Algoriphagus machipongonensis: one gene and its partner. The protein of the gene in region 1 interacts with the protein of each later gene in a pairwise test. Links are inferred from orthologs where the notes say so. Each region holds a gene or a part of one and is shown in the gene's direction. Other genes may lie near its edges.

Evidence for each region. The genes of interacting proteins can lie anywhere in the genome.
Region 2: the proteins of leuS (region 1) and ligA interact in binary tests that used the Escherichia coli proteins (3 or more experiments, as listed by UniProt). The link is inferred for Algoriphagus machipongonensis from one-to-one orthologs.

What each region holds. Positions count from the first base shown.
Region 1 is NZ_CM001023.1:1,580,403-1,585,084, reverse strand. What follows is about bases 642-3,935. They hold leuS (leucine--tRNA ligase), read left to right. Parts: upstream 642-960; coding sequence 961-3,735; downstream 3,736-3,935. Other genes in these bases: ALPR1_RS06870 (glycosyltransferase family 4 protein), read left to right, coding at 3,837-3,935; ALPR1_RS06880 (amidohydrolase), read right to left, coding at 642-787. Outside these bases: more of ALPR1_RS06880, read right to left, coding at 1-641; more of ALPR1_RS06870, read left to right, coding at 3,936-4,682.
Region 2 is NZ_CM001023.1:3,737,458-3,741,268, forward strand. The notes cover bases 694-3,811. They hold ligA (NAD-dependent DNA ligase LigA), read left to right. Parts: upstream 694-1,086; coding sequence 1,087-3,537; downstream 3,538-3,811. Other genes in these bases: dapA (4-hydroxy-tetrahydrodipicolinate synthase), read left to right, coding at 3,612-3,811. Also shown: ALPR1_RS15730 (sulfatase), read left to right, coding at 1-560. UniProt on the Escherichia coli protein: DNA ligase that catalyzes the formation of phosphodiester linkages between 5'-phosphoryl and 3'-hydroxyl groups in double-stranded DNA using NAD as a coenzyme and as the energy source for the reaction.

The sequences.
Region 1 (4,682 bases):
GCTCTCTTCTATAATTCCAACCTACATTCATTAATTCAGCAGCATCCAATGCACTTTTACCCCTCCAAGGAGCACCAGCTGCATGGGCGGCTTCACCACTAAACGTATATTCTACGGAAATCAAGCCAGTACCGGAGGCCTGTCCATAGCTTACTCCCAAATTGCTACCCACATGGGTGAAAATACAGATATCTATATCATCAAACAGTCCATCTCTCACGAACCAAGCTTTGGAGGCAACCAATTCTTCTGCAATTCCTGGCCATAGAATCAGCGTTCCGCCGATATCTTCCCTTTCCATGATTTTCTTCACCGCCAAAGCTGCAGTAATATTAAGAGGAATCCCTGCATTATGACCTTCCCCATGTCCCGGAGCTCCATCTATAATAGGTTTGTGATAGGCAACTCCTGGATATTGAGAAGCCTTTGGGATATCATCGACATCTGAACCTAACGCGATGACGGGCCCATCTCCATTACTCCATGTAGCAAACCAGGCAGTTGGAATACCTGAAATACCCGTTTTTATTTCAAACCCATTTTCTTGGAGAATTCCTGTGAGGTACTTGGAAGACTCAACCTCTTGAAAGCCAAGTTCAGCGAAACTAAAAATCTTATCGACCATCACTTGGCTCATTTTAGCCTCCTGCCCTACAATAGCCGCAACCTCTTCCTTCAAAGCTTCCTGTTTCTTTTCGGAAAGCTTTTTTTGCGCCACAACCAAATTGCAGCATAATAATGCGGAACAAACAAGAAGCGTTTGTCGCCATTTAGTAATAATTTTCATATGATTGGTGGTTAGGTTTTTCTGAAAATACTAAAAAGACCTGAGTTGATTTCAAAAAAATGATCAAAGGGAAATATTAATAGACAGGAGGAATTAGGAATTTTCATTCCAAACCCAGTCAATTTTCCTATTTTTGCAGGCGTTTAGCTAAAAAAATTAAGAAAAGTTCAATCATGGCGGAATACACTTTTAGGGAAATAGAAAAGAAATGGCAGGCTTACTGGGAAAAGAATCAAACGTTCCTAGCTAAGGTCAATCCTGACAAACCAAAGTTTTACACCTTGGACATGTTTCCATATCCTTCAGGCGCTGGGCTTCACGTAGGCCATCCACTGGGATATATTGCTTCCGATATCGTCGCTCGATTTAAAGCACTCAAAGGCTTTAATGTACTTCACCCGATGGGTTACGATAGTTTTGGCTTACCTGCTGAACAATATGCGATTCAGACTGGGCAACACCCTGCTATTACAACCGAACAAAATATCACCAGATATACGGAGCAATTAAAGAACATTGGTTTTGCTTTTGACTGGAGTAAAGAGGTAAGAACCTCCAATCCAGATTATTACAAGTGGACCCAATGGATCTTTATGAAGCTTTTCAACAGCTATTACGACCAAGATGCTGATAAAGCCCTTTCCATTGAATCTTTGATTTCAAAGTTTGAAACAATTGGAAATGCAAGTGTAAAGGCTGTCTGCGATGATGAGACTCCTACTTTCTCTGCTGACGAATGGAATGCTTTCTCCGATCAGGAAAAGCAAGAAATGCTTCTTAAATATAGATTAACATTCTTAGCTGAAACCACGGTTAACTGGTGCTCTGCCTTAGGAACTGTTCTTTCTAACGATGAGGTGAAAGATGGTTTTTCTGAGCGAGGTGGACACCCAGTGGAGCGAAAGAAAATGATGCAGTGGTCAATGCGAATTACTGCCTATGCCGACCGATTATTGAAAGGTTTAGACAAAGTGGATTGGTCAGAGCCTATCAAAGAAATGCAGCGAAACTGGATCGGGAAATCTATCGGAGCAGAAGTAATTTTTGACGTCAAAGACTCTGAAGAAAAAATCAAAGTATTTACCACCAGAGTGGATACTATATATGGTGTTACTTATTTGGCTTTGGCTCCTGAATCTGATTTAGCAGCAGCGCTGATCACAGAAGATCAAAGAGAACAAGCCGAAGCCTACATTGAAGTTGCCAAAAACCGTTCTGAGCGTGAGCGAATGAGCGATGTTAAAACAATTTCAGGTGCGTTTACAGGTTCTTATGCCATTAACCCATTTAATGGTGAGGAAATTCAGATCTGGGTGGCTGATTATGTTTTGGCAGGTTATGGAACTGGAGCTGTCATGGCCGTTCCTGCTCATGATGAGCGTGATTACAATTTTGCCAAACATTTTGACCTTGAAATCAGACAAGTGATTGAAGGTTCTATGGAAGAAGGGTCATTCCCGGGCAAAGATGGATACATCATCAATTCCGGCTTTATTTCTAATATGTATATGAAAGAAGCCATGATCAAAGCCATCGAATTCTTGGAGGAAAAAGGGATTGGTAAAGGTAAAATCCAGTACAGAATGCGGGATGCCATTTTCACCCGTCAACGCTATTGGGGTGAGCCTCTTCCTGTTTATTTCAAGGAAGGACTTCCTTATCTAGTAGATGAAAAAGACTTGCCTTTGGTTTTACCGGAGGTTGATAAATACTTGCCAACGGAAGATGGTGAACCACCTTTGGCACGCGCCACAGATTGGACTTACAAAACTGCAGATGGTGAGTTCCCATTGGAAAAAAGTACCATGCCAGGTTGGGCTGGATCCAGCTGGTATTTCTTTAGATATACTGACCCTAAAAACGAAAGTGAATTTGCTGATAAAGCAAAAACTGATTATTGGGGATCTGTAGATTTATATATCGGTGGCTCTGAGCATGCGACTGGACACCTTTTATATTCCAGGTTCTGGACCAAATTCTTATATGATTTGGGTGTAGTAAGCATCGATGAACCATTCCAAAAGATGATCAACCAAGGTATGATTCAAGGTAGATCAAACTTTGTTTATCGAGTAAAAGGAACCAATCAGTTTGTGAGCCACGGCTTGAAAGATCAATACGATACTTTTGCCATGCACGTGGACGTGAATATCGTTTACAACGACCAACTGAATTTGGACAAATTCAAGGCTTGGAGACCAGATTTGGCAGACGCTGAATTCATCTTGGAAGACGGCAAATATATCTGCGGATCAGAGGTAGAGAAGATGTCTAAATCCAAATACAATGTGGTCAATCCAGATGATATCATCGAGCGTTACGGAGCTGACACTTTGAGATTGTATGAGATGTTCTTGGGCCCATTGGAGCAATTCAAACCTTGGAATACAAATGGCATCGATGGAGTTTTTAAATTCCTTAGAAAGCTGTGGAACTTATACCATAACAATGCCGGTGAATTTCAGGTTTCTGATGCTGAGCCAAGTCAAAAGGAATACAAAGCACTGCATAAGGCTATCAAGAAATTGGAAGAGGACATGGAAAATTTCTCTTTCAACACTTCGGTATCAAGCTTCATGATTTGTGTGAATGAATTGACTGCATTAAAATCTAACAAAAGAAAAATTCTTGAGCCCTTGGCGATCTTGATTTCTCCTTATGCACCGCATATCACAGAAGAACTATGGAGCTTATTGGGTAATGAAGAATCCATCACGAAAGCTACATTCCCAGCTTTTGATGAAAGCTATCTTGTAGAAAGCTCCTTTGAATACCCAGTGATGATCAATGGTAAAATGAGAGTGAAGATCAACTTAGACCTTTCTCTTTCTAAGGATCAAATACAAGAGGCCGCTTTGGCAGATGAGACTGTTAAAAAATGGCTGGATGGAAAGGCTCCAAAGAAAATAATTATTGTCCCAGGTAAAATCGTAAACCTAGTTGTCTAACAAAACCTGAACAATAATAAGGGAGCAAGGAAACATTATCATGATGATTCTTTGCTCCTTCTCTTTTTTAAACCCTATTTTTATTTTTCTAAGCTTAAAAAATGATTCTCTATATTCACCCTGTACGAACTGCCTTTACAGATCGAGATCTGCAGATGATCGGGGATGAGTTAGAAATAAAAGCTTTAGAATTCACTCAGAACCCAGTACAGCTTCCATTTTACTTTATTTTACAGTTCTTTCAGCTCTTATGGTTTTTACCAAAAACTTCACAATACCTCTGCTTTTTTGGGGGCTACCACTCTGTCCTTCCCGTTTGGTTTGGAAAAGTATTTAGAAAGAGATGCTTGATACAGGCTGGAGGAATGGATTGCATCAACATGGCTGAAATAGGCTATGGAAATTACAGGAAAAAATGGTTGAGAAAAGCGACTAGTTACAGCTTCAAAAACTGTGATTTAATTCTCCCTGTTGCTGAAGCATTAGTCAAGCAAGACTACCGTTATGACTCCTCCATTTCTGAAAAGCAAGGTTTATTAAATTTGATACCTGAGCTCAAAACCGAGATAAAAGTCATTCCTAATGGGTTCGACACAGATTTTTGGAAAGACTTGAACCAAGAAAGACCCTCATTTTCATTTATAAGTGTTGCCACAGGGACCTCCCATTCAGTCAGAGCCAAAATTAAAGGCTATGATCTAATTGAAGAACTTGCATCCCGTCACCCAGACTGGAGTTTTACTTTGATTGGAGATCCTGCCTATCCTACTTCCATGCCCAACGTAAAAGTTCTAGGTAAAAAATCACCAAATGAGCTAATTCAATTATACAATAAACATCAGTTTTACCTTCAACTCTCCGCCTCTGAGGGCTTTCCAAATTCCTTAGGCGAAGCAATGGCCTGTGGATGTATCCCTGTTGGTTCGGCAGTAGGTGCTATTCCTGAA
Region 2 (3,811 bases), 2.2 Mb from region 1 along the record:
GTGGTAAAGCCTCAAATTATGAGGGAGGTATTCGCGTTCCTTGTGTCGTACGCTGGCCAGGAAAAGTGAAAAAACAAACCGTTTCTGATGCCCCTCTTGTTATAGAAGATATTTATACAACAGTTTTGGAAGCAACGCACACAAAAATACCTGATGATTACGCAATTGATGGAATGAGTTGGTTGCCTGTTTTAGAAAAAGAAGAACCCCAAAAAGCATTTAAAGACCGTTCAATGTTCTTTTTTATGCCCTATCGTTTTGACGGGGTAACATATAACGGCAATGACTTTTCTAATGGAGGTGTAAAACCTTCGGCCTCCTTTATAAAGGGTGATTGGAAGTTGATTTACTTTTTCGAAGAAGAAATTTTTGAGTTGTATAATCTTAAAGAAGATGTTGGTGAGCAAAAGAATCTTTTTGCTTCGCAACCTGAAAAAGCCAAAGAAATGATAAACGCTTTAAATCAAAATATGGCAGAAAAAAAGATTACTATTTTACCTAAGCACTTACCCTCTCAAGAGCCAGTATTGTGGCCTAAGGCAGCATACGATAAACTTTAGAATAGTTAACTTAAATTCCTTCAATTATCATTCTTAACATTTTTTTTCAAGGTATTGAATAGTTCTTTTGAGTTCAGCTATGACCTTTGAATTCTTTGGTTACCAACTTCATTATTTTTATCTGGACAAAAACCATTTAGTGATCAAAAATCACTTGTGGCCATGGGTAAACGATAAATACAAAGTCGAAAACATACAACAGATTATTTTCGAAACCTCCTACAAAAGGTCTACCTCGATGAGAGTAATCACCAAAGACTTCAAATCAAAACTCTACTCTGGTGGGAGTTTAAGAAAAAGTATCTGGAAATAACTTGAAAAGGATATAGACCAGATGAATATGAATGTGAAGGATGAAGCATTTTAATAATTGATGTTTCTTTAAATATCATCCAGAACTCTTAGCTTATTTCTTTACGTCACTTTGTGACTAAAAAAATTCAACTAAACATGAAAGCCTAAAATTCAATTGCTCCTTCCCAAACCAAATCCTATTTTTACAAGCCCAGATTTTCACTAATTGACCATGAACCACCAGGAAGCTGCCCAAAGAATCGCCCAACTCAGCAAAGAAATTGACCACCATAACCAATTGTATTACATGGAGGATCAGGCGGTTATTTCGGATTTTGAGTTTGATAAATTGCTAGAAGAACTGGTTCAATTGGAAACCGAATTCCCAGACCTTTTACAGCCAGACAGCCCCAGTCAGCGTGTGGGAGGCACCATCACCAAGGAATTTGAAACGGTAGTTCATGCTTATAAGATGCTATCCCTTGGAAACACCTATTCAAAAGAGGAATTAATCGCTTTTGATGAAAGAGTACAGAAAGGCCTTGGCGGAAATCCCTATGAGTATTTCTGCGAAATGAAATTTGATGGTGTTGCGATCAGTTTGGTATATGAAAATGGGAAATTAGTAAGAGCAGTCACCAGAGGGGATGGTACCAGAGGAGATGATGTGACAGCTAATGTTCGGACCATTAGAAACATTCCTCTTTATGTAAAAGGAGATAAAATCCCGGAGAGATTTGAGGTTCGGGGAGAGATCTTTTTACCGCATAGAGAGTTTGAAAAAATCAATGCCGAGCGGAATGAAAATGGCGAAGCCCTCATGGCCAACCCCAGAAATGCTGCTTCAGGAACCTTGAAAATGCAGGATAGTTCTGTAGTAGCTAAGCGCAGGCTTAATTGTTATTTCTATCAGTTATTGGGAGAAGATATCGGAGTCAACGCCCATGATGAGGCTATTTCTTTGATAGAATCCTGGGGTTTCAATGTTTCTCCAACTTATAGAAAAACCAACACCATCGAAGATGTATTGACCTATATTGAGGATTGGAGAGAGAAGCGTTTTACACTTCCTCTGGATACTGATGGTGTAGTCTTAAAAATCAACGATTACGAACAACGGGAGGAATTAGGCTTTACCGCCAAAAATCCTCGCTGGGCAATTGCCTATAAATACAAAGCTGAGAGTTCGGAAACAGAACTTCTCTCTGTCACCTATCAAGTTGGCAGAACAGGTGCAATCACACCTGTTGCTAATTTGGCTCCTGTGAGTCTTGCGGGAACAACCGTAAAGCGAGCTTCTCTTCACAATGCCAATGAAATTGAGCGATTGGGACTTCATACAGGCGATGTGGTTTTTGTAGAAAAAGGTGGAGAAATTATCCCGAAAATCACGGGAGTATCCTTAGAGCAGAGAAAACCCGATTCTAAACCAATAGAATATATCAGCGAATGTCCTGAGTGTGGAACTCCCCTGGAAAGGAAAGAGGGAGAAGCCAAGCACTTTTGCCCAAATGCCAGCAACTGTCCTCCACAAGTTTTGGGTAGAATTGAGCATTTTGTTCATAAAAGAGCGATGGATATTGACTCTCTAGGAACAGAGAGAATCCGAGCATTAATCGATCAGGGATTTATACAAAACCCGGCAGACATCTATGATTTAGAGTCCAAACAAAGTGATCTTTTGGGGCTTGAAATGTCCCAAGATCAATACGAATTAGAAGGAACGGGGCTGCTCTTTGTCAAGCTTGAGAAAGCATTATTTGCATTGACAGAGCAGATTTCTTTCAAGCAAATCAGTGACTGGCTAGCCGCAAATACCGAACTCCCTTTATTCGAAAAGCTCAAAGCATTTCAGGAACAAATAAGGAAGTGGAAAAAGAAAGTTCCTGCCAATACCGGCATGGTGGACTATCTCATTGGAAATCTAAAATCCCATGATTTACCGAAATTGGAAGACTATGTTCCAGTTGCTGTAGTCTTGGAAATATTCTTGGGAAGGCGCATTCAATTTGAAGCGATTTTAGAGGCCTCCAAAAGACATGGAACAGTCCATAGAATTCTTTTGGACTTAGACCTTGAATTAAGTCAAGAATTGAGAGAGCGAATCAAAAAGCTAAAGGCAAACACCTTTCAGGAAGGAGTCATAAGCAATATGATGGAAGGTATTGCTGCTTCCAAAAAGCAACCTTTTGAAAAAGTCCTTTTTGCATTAGGAGTTAGAAATATTGGAGAAAACACTGCTGCCTTATTAGCTCAGCATTTTGGATCAATAGACAAATTAAATGAAGCAAGTACAGAAGAACTTTTAGAAATCAATGGCGTGGGTGAAACCCTGGTACAAAGTATTCATGAATTTTTCTCCCGACAGGAAAATCTCGACATTATTTCAAGATTGAAAAAATCAGGGCTTCAATTTGATGCGGAGCAAATTGAAACTGTATCCTTGGGAAATGCATTGGAAGGAAAGAAAATTTTAGCCTCAGGTAAGCTAAACCAGTTCAAAAGAGATGAGATTGTGGATTTCATCAAATCTCATGGAGGTCAATATGTTTCATCCGTCTCTAAAAAGTTAGACTTTATCATTGAAGGAGAAGATATGGGTCCAAGTAAAAAAGAGAAAGCTCAAAAGCTGGGAATTCCATTAATTTCAGAAGAAGATTTCCTAAAAATGCTCGAAGAATAACAAATTTAGAAAACACCTGAGTGCAATTCAATGAAGCCCCTTATCTTTAAGGTCCCAAACCTAGTTACAAAATTATGATCCAATTAAAAGGCACCGGCGTAGCATTAGTCACCCCATTTCATGATGACTGTTCTATTGATTTCGAAGGTCTCAAAAAACTAATTGACTTTGTCATCGATGGTGGTGTAGATTATCTGGTAGTTTTAGGAACTACCGGCGAAAGTGCCACGCTAGCACCTGCAGAGAAGAAACAGGTATTGAAAGCTTGTTTGGA